Regions from separate parts of the Aeribacillus sp. FSL M8-0254 genome, predicted to be linked through region 2. Evidence: a T-box and tRNA genes for the amino acid it is inferred to sense, from the RefSeq annotation. Region 2 holds a T-box; the other holds one or more tRNA genes.
The links. A T-box is a leader RNA that pairs with one kind of tRNA and senses whether it is charged. The one in region 2 lies ahead of trpS (tryptophan--tRNA ligase), so its partner is inferred to be a tRNA-Trp.
Positions count from the first base shown of each region.

Region 1: it has a tRNA-Trp gene. The T-box ahead of trpS (tryptophan--tRNA ligase) is inferred to sense a tRNA for this amino acid. The anticodon was not compared.

Region 1 covers NZ_JBBOZY010000001.1:3,064,689-3,072,441, forward strand. The annotation lists gene NSQ44_RS14820 (glycerol-3-phosphate responsive antiterminator) at 62-622, shown strand; gene NSQ44_RS14825 (glycerol-3-phosphate dehydrogenase/oxidase) at 1,021-2,691, shown strand; gene NSQ44_RS14830 (GNAT family N-acetyltransferase) at 3,486-3,932, opposite strand; gene NSQ44_RS14835 (hypothetical protein) at 4,243-4,524, opposite strand; gene NSQ44_RS14840 (cytoplasmic protein) at 4,735-4,980, opposite strand; tRNA gene NSQ44_RS14845 (tRNA-Leu) at 5,366-5,449, opposite strand; tRNA gene NSQ44_RS14850 (tRNA-Leu) at 5,476-5,564, opposite strand; tRNA gene NSQ44_RS14855 (tRNA-Cys) at 5,571-5,644, opposite strand; tRNA gene NSQ44_RS14860 (tRNA-Gly) at 5,650-5,724, opposite strand; tRNA gene NSQ44_RS14865 (tRNA-Gln) at 5,741-5,815, opposite strand; tRNA gene NSQ44_RS14870 (tRNA-His) at 5,828-5,903, opposite strand; tRNA gene NSQ44_RS14875 (tRNA-Trp) at 5,915-5,988, opposite strand; tRNA gene NSQ44_RS14880 (tRNA-Tyr) at 5,993-6,077, opposite strand; tRNA gene NSQ44_RS14885 (tRNA-Thr) at 6,090-6,162, opposite strand; tRNA gene NSQ44_RS14890 (tRNA-Phe) at 6,179-6,254, opposite strand; tRNA gene NSQ44_RS14895 (tRNA-Asp) at 6,366-6,441, opposite strand; tRNA gene NSQ44_RS14900 (tRNA-Met) at 6,444-6,520, opposite strand; tRNA gene NSQ44_RS14905 (tRNA-Val) at 6,629-6,704, opposite strand; tRNA gene NSQ44_RS14910 (tRNA-Glu) at 6,706-6,780, opposite strand; tRNA gene NSQ44_RS14915 (tRNA-Ser) at 6,794-6,885, opposite strand; tRNA gene NSQ44_RS14920 (tRNA-Asn) at 6,889-6,963, opposite strand; rRNA gene rrf (5S ribosomal RNA) at 7,076-7,191, opposite strand; rRNA gene NSQ44_RS14930 (23S ribosomal RNA) at 7,329-7,753, opposite strand, start outside.
Region 2 covers NZ_JBBOZY010000001.1:1,089,335-1,097,087, forward strand. The annotation lists gene NSQ44_RS05380 (IS110 family transposase) at 457-1,677, shown strand; gene NSQ44_RS05385 (peptide-binding protein) at 2,255-3,901, shown strand; gene NSQ44_RS05390 (YjbA family protein) at 4,038-4,790, shown strand; gene trpS (tryptophan--tRNA ligase) at 4,905-5,897, opposite strand; T-box leader at 5,945-6,163, opposite strand; gene spxA (transcriptional regulator SpxA) at 6,504-6,899, shown strand; gene NSQ44_RS05405 (TerC family protein) at 6,950-7,606, opposite strand.

The sequences.
Region 1 (7,753 bases), 2.0 Mb from region 2:
TAAGTTTGAAAGCTGAATTCACACTGATTTTTTGCCAATAATAAAAAAGGTGGAACGAACAATGGAATATAAAGATCAAAAAATTATTCCAGCGATTCGCAATATGAAGGATTTTGAAATTTTTCTTCAGAGTTCCTATGCATATGGTGTGTTATTAGATGTCCATATTGCCCAGTTGAAAAATATCGTCAATATTTCTAAGCAGCATTGTAAAAACTTGTTATTGCATGTTGATTTAATACATGGTCTTAAAAATGATGAATACGCAACCGAATATTTATGCCAGTCCTTCAAGCCCTATGGACTGCTTTCGACAAAAGCAAGTGTCGTTTTGAAAGCGAAACAAAAAGGCGTATTGGCCATTCAACGAGTTTTTCTCATTGACTCAAACGCTTTAGAAAAAAGCTATTCCTTATTAGAAAAAACAAAACCCGATGTGATTGAGGTTTTACCTGGCGCCATGCCGAACATTATTGCTGAAATTCATCAACGAATTCAAATCCCGATCTTTGCTGGTGGATTTATCCGCAGTATTGACGATGTCAACAATGCTTTACAAGCTGGTGCTGCAGCCGTGACAACATCCAATAAGCAATTATGGAAAGAATTTGAACAGTCATAATTTATTTTGAATGCCTACCCAATTTTTCGATGCTTTAGGTTTTGGCGGCAGTTTTAGACTTTCAGTTTCAGAAACGCTGTAGAAGGCATGAAAGACGCAAGCCATCTTCATCAATTGAATGAAGAAAAAATGGCTTGTGCGATGGTGTCAATAGCGTCTTCAAACACTGATTCTTTATCAGCTGAATAAAGAAAAGTTCATTATGGGGAAAAGCTTTGAATTTTAAATTCGCATACAAAAGAATTTTCAGAAGATGAAGAATATGCTATAATACATTCAAAGTTAATATTCGGTTGGAGACAAGGAGAGACCACATAGCATTACGTCTGTAGAAGAAGCGTAGTGTGTATGTGGTCTCTTTTTTTAGGACTTTTGACGGATCACAGGAGGAATAACAAATGAACAAAAATGTATTTGCTTATCAAAGACAAGAAATATTAAAAGACGTCGATGGAAAACAGTTTGATGTCATCATTATTGGCGGTGGTATTACAGGTGCAGGAATTGCACTTGATGCAACAACACGTGGAATGAAAACAGTTTTATTTGAGATGCAGGATTTTGCCGCAGGAACCTCAAGCCGTTCCACGAAGCTTGTGCACGGAGGCCTCCGTTATTTAAAACAGATGGAAGTGAAGTTAGTCGCTGAAGTTGGGAAAGAACGCGCGATCGTCTATGAAAATGGCCCGCATGTAACTACACCTGAATGGATGCTTCTTCCGATTTATAAAGGAGGAACATTCGGTAAATGGAGCACATCCATTGGACTGAAAATTTATGATTACCTTGCTGACGTGAAGAAAAGCGAACGAAGAACGATGTTGAATGCGAAGCAAACTATTGATAAAGAACCTTTATTAAAGCAAGATGGATTATTAGGCGGAGGATATTATGTCGAATATCGAACTGACGATGCCCGCTTGACGATTGAAGTTATGAAAAAGGCAGTCGAATGCGGTGCAAAAGCGATTAACTATGCAAAGGTAGACGAATTTATTTACGAACAAGGCAAAGCCGTAGGTGTAAAAGTTGTTGACCAATTAACAGGAGAATCATATCAAGTGTTCGCAAAGAAAATTATAAATGCAACAGGCCCTTGGGTCGATACGTTACGGGAAAAAGATCACTCTTTAAAAGGAAAACATTTGATTTTGTCAAAAGGAATTCACCTTGTTTTTGACCAAAGCCGATTCCCATTAAAACAAGCGATCTATTTTGATACACCTGATGGACGAATGGTGTTTGCCATTCCGCGTGATGGAAAAACTTACGTTGGCACAACAGATACTTTCTATGATGGGGATATTGCACATCCTAAAATGACTGTTGAAGATCGAGATTATCTTATTAAGGCCATTAATTATATGTTCCCAACGGTCCATATCACCGTGGAAGATATTGAATCAAGCTGGGCCGGGCTCAGACCATTAATCCATGAAGAAGGAAAAAGTCCTTCTGAAATATCACGCAAAGATGAAATTTGGACGTCTGATTCAGGTATTATTACCATTGCCGGCGGAAAATTAACAGGATACCGTAAAATGGCAGAAACGATCGTTGATCTTGTTGCCAAATTATTAAAAGAGGAAGAAAACGCAGCATTTTCCCCTTGCAGAACGAAAAACCTGCCGATTTCGGGAGGAGATTTCGGAGGTTCAACAAATTTTGAATCGTTCGTAACTAAAAAAGTTGAACAGGGAGAAAAATTGGGATTTAGCAGAAAACAATCGGAAAGATTGGTCCGATTATATGGAACGAATGTAGACCGGGTGTTTGAACTGGCAGTTGAATTAAAGAAAGTAAGAAATGAGTTTCAATTACCGATTGATGTTTTAGCCCAGCTTCAATATGGTTTGGAAGAAGAGATGGTCGTAAAACCGGAGGACTTCTTTATCCGGAGAACGGGATCGTTATTTTTTGAAATTCATTCAGTTCACCAATGGAAGGAATCCGTTATTCAATATATGGCGAAAAACTTGGAGTGGACAGAAGAGGAGCAAAACCGTTATCGCAAAGAATTAGAAACATATCTGCACGACGCCGTCACGCCTGTTGATGAAAAACAATAATAGACAAAATATATTTGACAGCAAAGGCTTTTATTATCCGGTTATTTGAACGAAAAGGAAAAAGTAGCCGAATTTTGACAGCATCCCCCTATAAGGAGACAGTAAATATGCATCAATTTACTGTTTACTTATGAGGGGATTTTTTCGATAATGGTGGTGTTTAACTTTCACCGGTTACTTCTTAAATTCGTAAATACAAAAGATCATATTAAAGAAAGCTTATTATGTAAAAAGTTTTTAAGAAGTGGATGACGCAAAGTAATACAAGGTCTAACTTAGAACAGCTGTATCAAGCATTTCACATCCAGTGCACCCCAACAATTGACATAGGACCTTTTAATTTTAATGAAATTCTTTACCCCAACATTTAGTATAGAGCCAATCGAGTAGGAGGGAGCGATTAACTCCCGTCCTCTCACACCACCGTACGTACGGTTCCGTATACGGCGGTTCAATTAAGATAATTGACGCAAGTCTTTATAACTTCCGTGAATAGCTGTTCTCTTTATGCCAGTGGTCACTCCACCCTCCAAGAGGTCTCCCACGGGATTCACCGCTTCCTCCCTCAAGTGAGGTACTACGTTTCCTGTGTTCATCATGACTCACTGAATGCCAAGGGCTATTCTCTCTTAATTGTTCGGTCCTTCTTAGTTGTTCTAGACCAACTAATACTATGACCTCTGCTGACTTCTGACGGTTCAGCTACTTATCACTAAGTAGGTTATGAAGAGTACTTCACATATCCGCCAGACCTCCCCGGGTAAGTACATGCACTTTCACACCATCTATCCGCCTCATTTACTCGATATGATCTTCTCCGCTACACGAATGGATGGAACATTTTTTGGGTCAATAATACTTATCAGCTTATTTAAACCCAATTTATAAAACGCATATTCCTTGCACGCTTTGGCAGCTTCTGTTGCGAACCCCTTGGCCCAATACTTTTTATTAATATGGTATCCAATCTCCACTTCTATACTGTCATTTATTTTTTGTTTGACAAGACCACAATCACCTATCAATTCATTCGTTTCCTTCAAACAAACCGCCCATAATCCATAACCATTATTCCGATATCTATCTTGATTTCGTTTAATCCAGTCTTGAGTTTGCTGAATGCTAAAAGGGGCTGGATAAAACTTCATGGTTTCTGGGTCAGAAAAAATACGATGTAGAGAAGTAATATCTTCATCTTCATACTGTCTTAATATCAACCTTTGTGTTTCAAGAACAACCATTTCCCTATCCCCTTCCCCTTTTGTTTAATCTTACGTTTTAACTAATATTATTTGATTTAATATAATGAAATCTTCGCTCCTTCAACCTTTCTGCCTCTTAGCCAACCATGAAGCGAGCTTCATCGCAGATGATAGAAGTTAATTTGTTCTTCCATGGGAGACAACCATGCCACATAGTTGCGCCACCATCTGAAGGATGGGAAATATTGATTTTCAGGATGGTTGAAGAAAAGAAGCGATTCCTTAATTTAAACACCGCACCCGTTAGCAGAATAAATAAAAAGGCCTCTTTAGGAGTATAAGAGGCTAATCAAGGTCTTTTCTTTTCAGAATAAGGCATTTTCGTAATGACAATTGGGTTATTTAGGTTTGCATTTGGAATTTGTTGAGGTTCTTTTTGAGCTGGCATAGATTGAATATTCTTTGCTTCTGGCGGAAGCGGGTCATTTATAGAATCCCTGATTATGACTTTCTGTTCAAACCGTTCCCTTTTTACTGTTGATGTCTTTTCCATTTGTTCATTATCCTGTACTTCTGCTGAATTACTACAGCCAAATAAAGCAATGCTTATCATCAAAATTAACCTTTTCATATTTTTAGCCCCCTAATACTCATTATATAAAAATAGACGAAGTAAAGTCCTTTTCTGTTCAAAAAACTAAAAAGGGGATATCACTAATTCCTATTGTAAATCCTTATTCGGCTAACCTGCCCCTTACCCCATAAAATAACAAAGAGGAGTGATGACAATTCCCCAACAAACGAATCTTATTAAGTTCTTATTCATTAACAATCATTCCTGCTAAAACCATTCCTCATGCATTCCTTTTAAAAACGTTCTTGTAATTGGAAATCCGGAACTCTCCCCAATAACAGAATCAATTCCACAATAAGGACAAACGGCTGTGTCTTCATCATCCCACCACTCCGTAATTTCAGTAGGACTAAAAATTTTTAAACAATAAAAACAACCGCATATCGTATCCTTTTCTAAATCTTTTCTATTATGACTGCTAAACCGGTGTGCTTCTTTAAAATGTTTTTCCATCACCATATTCCTTCCCTTTCCCTATGCCTGTATTGTATTTTTCGCTTGGATTATCTTTTCCTTTATTCAACTAAACTGCCTATTTAGTTGGATAACCTCTACAAATATATTACATAATACATAAAATTCTACATAACCTTCAAAAAACAAGTAAAGATGCTTTTTCTCACTCATATTAGTAAAACTGAACATTTTTACCATTTCTCGTTTAAAATAAAATTAGGAGGGGAATCAATGAATATAAAAAAGAAGTTCCAAATTCACCTCACTGAACACGATTAGCCGCACACGATTTTTCTTACTCGAATCGTATTCGGTAAAAATAAATCAAGGACTCCCACATTCGTGAGAGCCCTTGATCCTAAAGTCTTTCCCCTATTTTCGATGCCGATGGTGGGAGTCGAACCCACACTCCCGCAAGGGAACACGATTTTGAGTCGTGCGCGTCTGCCAGTTCCGCCACATCGGCGTAATGATATTGATGTAATTCCTCACTGGTGCCGAGGACCGGACTTGAACCGGTACGGTAGTCACCTACCGCAGGATTTTAAGTCCTGTGCGTCTGCCAATTCCGCCACCCCGGCTTGTAATGGAGGCGGCACCCGGATTCGAACCGGGGATAAAGGTTTTGCAGACCTCTGCCTTACCACTTGGCTATGCCGCCATTATTGGAGCGGAAGACGGGATTCGAACCCGCGACCCCCACCTTGGCAAGGTGGTGTTCTACCACTGAACTACTTCCGCACTTAAATTTAAAAGGTGGCTGGGCTAGCTGGATTCGAACCAGCGCATCACGGAGTCAAAGTCCGTTGCCTTACCGCTTGGCTATAGCCCAATGATATTAATATGGGGCGACTGATGGGAATCGAACCCACGAATGCCAGAGCCACAATCTGGTGCGTTAACCACTTCGCCACAGTCGCCATCTTATAAATGGCAGGGGCAGTAGGAATCGAACCCACACCGGAGGTTTTGGAGACCTCTGTTCTACCGTTAAACTATGCCCCTATCATGGTGGAGGGGGACGGATTCGAACCGCCGAACCCTAAGGGAGCGGATTTACAGTCCGCCGCGTTTAGCCACTTCGCTACCCCTCCGATTGTAAAAAATGCCGGCGAGAGGAATCGAACCCCCAACCTACTGATTACAAGTCAGTTGCTCTACCAATTGAGCTACACCGGCATATGTATACATATAATGGTGGCTCGGGACGGAATCGAACCGCCGACACAAGGATTTTCAGTCCTTTGCTCTACCGACTGAGCTACCGAGCCGTAAAACTCCGATAAAAAATTATGTACAATCCATCATTAAAGAAAGAATTCATTGACACAATCTGCTGTACTTGAAAAAATTCCTCATACAGCTGTTGAATCAATAATTAATGGCGGTCCCGACGGGAATCGAACCCGCGATCTCCTGCGTGACAGGCAGGCATGTTAACCGCTACACTACGGGACCATTGGTTGCGGGGGCAGGATTTGAACCTGCGACCTTCGGGTTATGAGCCCGACGAGCTACCGGACTGCTCCACCCCGCGCCGATAAAACAATAAACACTCTTCACACAAAAATTATGTATACATATCATAACATGCTGTGGCCCTAGCGCCGAAATTCATTAATATTCATTTTATTTACTATGTACATGGTGGAGGATGACGGGATCGAACCGCCGACCCCTTGCTTGTAAGGCAAGTGCTCTCCCAGCTGAGCTAATCCTCCATGGTGACCCGTACGGGATTCGAACCCGTGTTACCGCCGTGAAAGGGCGGTGTCTTAACCACTTGACCAACGGGCCAAAAATTTCATTCTGGCGGAGAGCAAGGGATTCGAACCCTTGAGACGGCGTTGACCGTCTACACGATTTCCAATCGTGCTCCTTCGACCACTCGGACAGCTCTCCAAATGGCTCCGCAGGCAGGATTCGAACCTGCGACCGTTCGGTTAACAGCCGAATGCTCTACCACTGAGCTACTGCGGAATGTAAAAGAAGACTAGCTGATATTACTATTATGTAGAATGCCTCATTTTCTATAGGCTGAATCAAATTGAAAGAAATAAACTTACAACTTCTTTTCTATTGTAAAGTGATTGCCTGGCAGCGTCCTACTCTCACAAGGGATAGACCCTCACTACCATCGGCGCTGAAGAGCTTAACTTCCGTGTTCGGGATGGGAACGGGTGTGACCTCTTCGCCATTGCCACCAAGCAAATTATTGTATTCATTTGTTCCATTCAGTGGATAGACAACTACTATTATAACTTTTTGGCCGTAGTTGTCAATTCCTTTTTAAACATGATCTTTCAAAACTAGATAACGGTTCCTTCACGAATAGATGCTCTTTCTTGGTTAAGTCCTCGATCGATTAGTATCCGTCAGCTCCACGTGTCACCACGCTTCCACCTCGGACCTATCTACCTCGTCATCTTCAAGGGATCTTACTCGCTTTTCGCGATGGGAAATCTCATCTTGAGGGGGGCTTCACGCTTAGATGCTTTCAGCGCTTATCCCTTCCGCACATAGCTACCCAGCGGTGCCCCTGGCGGGACAACTGGTACACCAGCGGTGCGTCCATCCCGGTCCTCTCGTACTAAGGACAGCTCCTCTCAAATTTCCTGCGCCCGCGACGGATAGGGACCGAACTGTCTCACGACGTTCTGAACCCAGCTCGCGTACCGCTTTAATGGGCGAACAGCCCAACCCTTGGGACCGACTACAGCCCCAGGATGCGATGAGCCGACATCGAGGTGCCAAACCTCCCCGTCGATGT
Region 2 (7,753 bases):
GTGAAAGTCCCGAGCTGCGAAGGCAGAAGTAGTGGTTAGCTTAACGCAAGGGTGTCCGTGGTGACGCGGAATCTGAAGGAAGCGAGCGGCGAACTTTAAGGTCTCTCGGAACACGAACTTCATATGAGGCTAGGTATCATTGGATGAGTTTGCATAACAAAACAAAGTCCTTTCTGCCAAAGGTGATATAGAGTAAATGAAGCAGATAGACCCCCATGCCGAAAAAAATTCGGCACCATCGGAAGGATGAAAACGAATATTGTCGAAATAACTCCTTGCAGCTGGGGTCATGAGGTCGATGCATCTATGGTACGCAAGAGTCCGAAAGATAGACGGACCCCAGTAGCCTGGTGCACCACGGAATGTCGCTCCCGAGTTGGGAAGCACGCAGGATAGAATGCTTCGTCATAGGCTACTGCACCAGCTGAAGATGAAATGAAGCAGGGAGGGAAAGCGATGAAGGTATTATATGAACGTTGTTGTGGAGTAGACGTGCATAAAAAATCCATTACCGCTTGTACCATCACCCCTGAAGGAAAAGAAATACGAACATTCGGTACCATGACCGATGAATTGCTGGAGTTTGTGAACTGGTTGAAAGAAAAAGGGGTGACGCACGTGGCGATGGAATCGACAAGCGTGTACTGGAAACCGTTGTACAATTTGCTCGAACTCGAACAAATCGAAACGCTTGTCGTCAATGCCCGGCATATTAAAGCAGTTCCTGGACGGAAGACGGATATGAAGGATGCCGAGTGGATCGCCAACTTGCTTCGCCATGGATTGTTGAAAGGAAGTTATATTCCGGACCGAGCCCAACGAGAACTGCGAGAACTCGTTCGATATCGTCGCAGTTTGATCGAAGAAAGAGCGCGGGAATTGAATCGGATTCAAAAAGTATTGGAAGGAGCGAACATCAAGTTGTCGTCCGTTGTTTCCGATATCAATGGGGCATCGGCACGAAAAATGATTCGTGCGTTGATCGAAGGGAAAAACGATCCGATGGTCATCGCTCAGCTCGCAAAAGGGAAATTGAAACAAAAAGTGGAAGAACTCCAGCGCGCATTACACGGGGTAATCGGCCCTCATCAACGGATGATGTTAGCCGAACAATGGCGGCATGTGGAATACCTAGATGAAGCGATTGCGCGATTAGATCAGGAGATCGAGGAGAGAACGCGCCCTTTTGAAGAAGCGCTGGAGCTCTTAGATACGATTCCGGGAGTCGGGCGGAAAAGTGCGGAACAAATTTTGGCGGAAATCGGAACCGATATGAGTCGCTTTGCATCAGCGAGCCATCTGGCATCGTGGGCAGGCATGGCACCAGGAAACTACGAGAGTGCGGGGAAACGGTTATCAAGCCGAACGAGGAAAGGGAACAAGAAGCTGAGAGCGTGTTTAGTAGAATGTGCCCGTGCCGCCGCGAGAAAGAAGGATACGTATTTATCCGCGAAATATCACCGCATAGCCGCAAGAAGAGGGGCGAATCGAGCGAGTATGGCAGTTGGACGAACGATATTAGAAATCATCTATTACCTGTTAACTCGGAAGGAACCGTATAAAGAATTAGGGGCAGACTATTGGGATCGTCAACGGGAAGCAAAGATCGTGCGTCAAACGGTGAAGAAATTAGAGGGGTTAGGGTACGAAGTGAAGTTAGAAAAAGTGGGTGCATAAGGGAATTAAACCATATATAAACTTTAATACCTTCCTTTGGAAATTATATTCCAAAGGCTAGGTGGGGGTTGTTTTTTGCCAAATTTTGTTTTCAGGATAGATGGAAGGAAAGATTACACTCTTACCCGGGGAGGTCTGGCGGATATGTGAAGTACTCTTCATAACCTACTTAGTGATAAGTAGCTGAACCGTCAGAAGTCAGCAGAGGTCATAGTATTAGTTGGTCTAGAACAACTAAGAAGGACCGAACAATTAAGAGAGAATAGCCCTTGGCATTCAGTGAGTCATGATGAACACAGGAAACGTAGTACCTCACTTGAGGGAGGAAGCGGTGAATCCCGTGGGAGACCTCTTGGAGGGTGGAGTGACCACTGGCATAAAGAGAACAGCTATTCACGGAAGTTATAAAGACTTGCGTCAATTATCTTAATGGAACCGCCGTATACGGAACCGTACGTACGGTGGTGTGAGAGGACGGGGATTAATCTCCCCCTCCTACTCGATTTATTAATAATTTGGACAGACTGTGAATATGAATAAAAAATAGAACGAAACTTCCAATGATGGGGGAATGGATTTGGCACGATTAAAACGACCATGGCTGTATATATCGATTCTCTTGTTTTTATTGCTTCTACATGGCTGCTCAAGTCTGGATTATAATAGAAAGCCGCAACCAACGGTTAAGGAGATAAAAGAGGAAGAGCTCGATCCGCTGATTGTTCCGGAAACATTTATAATCGGTTCAACTGAATCGCCGCAGCTTTTTAATCCTTTGTATTCTCTAGATGAATCAAGCTCGCAGTTAGAAGGGATGCTTTTTGATGGACTGGTGACAGTTGATGAGCAGCTGCGGCCGAAACCGCATCTGGCTGAAAAGATTCAGCAATCAGAGAATGGACTTGAATATACGGTCACTATTCGGCGCGGGGTCAAATTTCATGACGGAAAAGAATTAACGGCGGATGATGTTGTTTTTACTTACAGCATTCCTTTAAGCCCTGATTATAATGGCGAAAGAAGTTCAGACTTTGAAATGATTGAAAGCATTGAAAAGCTTGATAAGTATACAGTGAAATTCCGTTTAAGAGAAAAAGACGCCTCCTTTCTTCCAGTCACATTATCATACGGCATATTGCCGAAGCATTTGTTGAAAAATGTACAGGTTGCAAAATTAAAGGAGCATAAGTTTAATACATCACAGCCTGTGGGCACTGGGCCTTTTCGGTTCGTAAAATGGGAAAAGAATGGATTCGTAGAGCTGGCCGCAAATGAACATTATTTTTTAGGGAAGCCTCGAATCAAATCAATCAAGTATAAAATTGTTCATAACCAGGAAGCTCTTTACGAACAGCTGAAAAACGGCGAGGTTCATTACGCCCCTGAAATAGAACTAACCAATGTAAAAAAAATAAAAAGGTTAAGAGGATTGGACGTTCAATCGAACATTTCCCATTCTTATGTGTTTATCGGCTGGAATGAAAAAAACGAACTTTTTCAAGATAAAAAAGTAAGGCAAGCCTTGACGATGGCGATCAACCGCAAAGCTATCGTTCGCAAGATTTTGCACAGACAAGGAAAGGAAGCACATATTCCAGAAACGCCTATTGCTTCTATTTTTACCGACGAAATTCAAACATTAAAGTATAACCGGAGAGAAGCAAAAAAGCTGCTGAAAGAAGCGGGATGGGAAGATACGGACAGTGACGGCATACTGGATCGAGAAGGAAAAGATTTCTCGTTTACGCTAAAAACGAACAAAGGAAATATTGTTCGAGAAAAAGTTGCGTTGCTTGTGCAAAAACAATTGAAAGAGATCGGAATTGACGTGAAAACGGAGTTTTGGGAATGGGAAGATTTAATTAAGCAAATTTCACCGCCGAATTGGGATTACGATGCGTTGATTTTAGAATGGTCGTTATCTAAATTTCCGAATCATTTTGATATTTTCCATTCCAGTCAGAGAGAATATGGATTGAACTTTGTTTGGTGGGAAAACGAACAGGCCGACCTGCTGTTGTCTAAATCTAGAAAAATAATGGACGAAAGCGAACGAAAACAAATTTACAAGGAGATATTTCAAATTATCGAGGATGAACAGCCATATACAGTTTTATATTATCCGAAGGAATTTCGGGCGTTGCCTGAACGGTTAAACGGCTATATTTTTCATCCGAAAAATTACTTTTATAAAGTGCATGAATGGTCCTTTTCTGAAAGCTGACAGGCCTGAAATCCGCATTGATCAAAAGTGGAATACGTAATGATGAAAAGTTTTTTGGGCAATGAAAAATTTGGAATAAAAACCTTCTCCACTGACCATAATGATGACAAACAGTCTTGTAGTAAGGGGGCTAATTATGCTGAATTTGTACGATGTTTGGGTAAACTGGTTTGAAGGAGAAGAAAATGGTTATAATGTTTGTCATTTTCATGAATGGAGAAAGGATGATAAGGTTGAACTGTTAGACCAAGTACCGCTGATTAAAGTGAGTAAAGAACTTTATGATTATATTGAAAATGACTTAAAAGAACTGCCTGAAAAACTTTTAAAGGATGTTTACCAGAAGGCATACGCCCGGAAAAACCATGAGAGAATTAAGCTAGATTATTGCTTTGTTGTTTCGGATGGCAACGGCATTTTAGCAGTAGATACGATCGGATATACGACGCCAATTCGCAAAAGCCGGCTTATCCCAAGACAAGAGCAGATTGTATATGACATGGTGAAGGATTTAGAGCCGGAATCATACGAGTTCTCACAAACAAATGACAAAGACAAAAAAGATTATCATCTTTTATCCCTTGCACCTGAATATATGCACGGATTAACCCGCAAAGAAAGACAGCTGAAACAGCTTTTGTTTATGGCTCTTGATCAATTGCAATCGACAAAAAATACGGCGGAAATGAAATATTGGTATACGGAATGGAATCCGTACATGTATGGTCAAATTCAATCACTCGGTTTTGAGGAAATTTGGACTATGCTTTATGAGGAAGCGATTGTCGGATGGTCTCAAAAGCATGAACAATTATGCGAACGATTAATAAAAGGGCAGCCTTTCTTTGAAAAGCTTTGGGAAATGGAGCAAGAACCGAAAGTAAATTAAGGAAGAGGGCACTATATCAGCCGCCCTCTTTTTATCGAACATATTTTTTTAAGCTAGTATATTTGTTTTGTTTAATCAGCTCCATCATCAATCGTCATTCGTTCGCTAGCGCTTTTATTTTCGTTTTTTTCTTCCCAATCCCATTGCATTCTCCATTTTTTTCAACATTTTGGATGCTACTTTGTTTGCTTCCTCCCGGCCTCTGTCTAAAATGTCATCAAGTTCATCAGAATCAATGAGCTCATAATATTTTTCCTGAATCGGCTTTAAAGTGTTAATGACGACTTCTGTCAAATCCGCTTTAAATTCACCATAGCCTTTTCCTTCGTATTTTGTTTCCAGGTCGGCAATTGACACGCCAGCTAAAATTGAATAAATAGATAAAAGGTTGGAGATGCCTGGTTTGTTCTCTTTATCATAACGAACCACTCCGTCTGAATCAGTCACAGCGCTTTTAATTTTCTTTTCAATTTTTTTTGGATCATCGAGCAGGGAAATAAACGATTTTTCATTCGCATCGGATTTGCTCATTTTTTTCGTCGGATCTTGAAGCGACATAATCCGAGCACCGACTTTTGGAATGCGGACTTCTGGAATTTTAAAAATGTCTGCATATTTTTTGTTGAATCTTTCGGCTAAATCCCTTGTCAATTCCAAATGTTGTTTTTGATCCTCGCCGACTGGAACAAGGTCCGTGTTGTACAAAAGAATATCGGCGGCCATTAAAGGCGGATAAGTTAACAGTCCTGCTGAAACAGCTTCTTTCCCTTTAGATTTATCTTTAAATTGTGTCATTCTTTCAAGTTCGCCAATATAAGAAACGCATTGAAGCATCCATCCTGCCTGCGCGTGAGCGGGCACCTCCGATTGAATGAAAAGGGTGGATTTTTCCGGATCGATGCCGACTGCTAAATATAATGCAGCAAGGCTCTTAATGTTTTTTCTTAATTGAAGTCTGTCTTGCGGAACAGTTATGGCATGCTGATCGACAATGCAAAAATAGCATTTATATTCATGCTGGAGCTCTACAAATTGTCTCATTGCTCCGATATAGTTTCCGAGTGTTAACGTGCCGCTAGGCTGAATTCCTGAAAAGATCGTTTTCATGTGCAAACTCCTCCTGATTTTTATATATAAAAAAGCCCATCCGTCCGTATAGGGACGAATGGACCGCGGTGCCACCCTAATTATTTCACAAACTTTCATGTGAAATCACTTTTCGTCTTTTAACGCAAGACAAAAACGCCGCAGCTTACTGATTTCAGCTGAGAGCTCAAAAGTCCATTTCCATACCGGACAGTGTTTGTTTCCACCAGCCACAAACTCTCTGAAAACTGTTTTCGGCATGTACTTCTCTTTCTCATTGCCTATGTATTCATTTACGAATGATTATAAAAAAATTGTGTATTCTTTGCAACTTCTCAGCGTCTTTCTGAAAAAATTTCTTTTTCACGTTTAATCGAACCAAAAAAAGGGAAAAGAAGAGTAGAGAAAGAAAAGAGGTGTTAATTGAGAAAATGGCCTTGAAAATGATCATCATTCACCTGTTGTAACATTTTTGTTATAATTTGAGAAATAAAAACATATAGGCGAAGTTGCTTTTTTATAGTATAATAATCAATATAAATTACTTTTTTAAATTTATTTTAATGTGAGATTGGCATAGTTTTTATATATACACCTATATTTTTCTCGAAAAGGAGAGTGATTGGCATGGTAATATTGTATACATCTCCGAGCTGCACATCTTGTAGAAAAGCAAAATCTTGGTTGGAAAAGCATCAGATTGAATATAGAGAGCGGAACATTTTTTCCGAGCCTTTAACGATCGAAGAAATTAAAGAAATTCTTCGTATGACAGAAGACGGAACAGATGAAATTATTTCCACTCGTTCAAAGGTTTTTCAAAAATTGAAGGTTGATGTTGAATCGCTTCCTTTGCAGGAGCTGTATGATATTATCCGGAAAAACCCTGGAATTTTGCGCCGCCCGATTTTGATTGATGAAAAACGTCTTCAAGTCGGTTATAACGAGGATGAAATACGACGCTTTCTGCCAAGAAAAATTCGCACCTACCAGCTGAGAGAAGCTCAGAGAATGGCAAATTAAAAGGGAATGATGCCTTCCGTACGCAAAGCAAAATAGATTGCGGAAGGCTGTTATTTTTTTGTTATATTGTACAGAAGGGCAAAGAAAAGGATGAGACAAGCTGTGAAATAAGGGAGAGTTTGTGCAACAGCTTCAGTTTTCAACAGAGGGGTCATTTTTTCATCCGTTGCCATCATTTTACCTGCTGTATAAGCTAATATTCCTCCGCCCCCGTAAATGAGCAAAGGAAATCGGGACATGGCAGACATGATAAATCTGCTTCCCCAAATAATGATCGGAATGGATATAAGAAGACCTGTTATGACAAGAAAGATATTTCCTCCAGCTGCTCCAGCAACCGCAATGACATTGTCAAATCCCATAAAAATGTCAGCCAAAACAATCGTTTGGATGGCTTTCCACAATGAGCGGTGGCTTTTCACGGAAGTATGCTCACCTTCATTTCCTGTCAATAATAAAAAGGCAATATACATTAAAAATAATCCGCCAAAAAACTGTAAAAAAGGAATGTTCAATAAATGGACAGCTAGTAATGTCAACAAAATTCGGCTGAGTATCGCGAGCATTGTTCCAAATAAAATTCCTTTCCTCCGCTGATTTTCCGGCAAATTGCGGCATGCCAGCGCAATGACAATGGCATTATCTCCTCCTAATATGAGGTCAATGCCAATGATAAGGAATAAAGATGTGAAAAATTGTTCATCCATCAGTCAACCTCTTTTCAAATTATGGCTCGTACAATATATATGAAAAACGAAATATTTTATGCTTAATAGGTAAATAACGGTTTTTTTCAAAATCAAGGCTTTTTTTATTTCTTTATGAAGTGATTTATCATACAATAGAATTAGAAT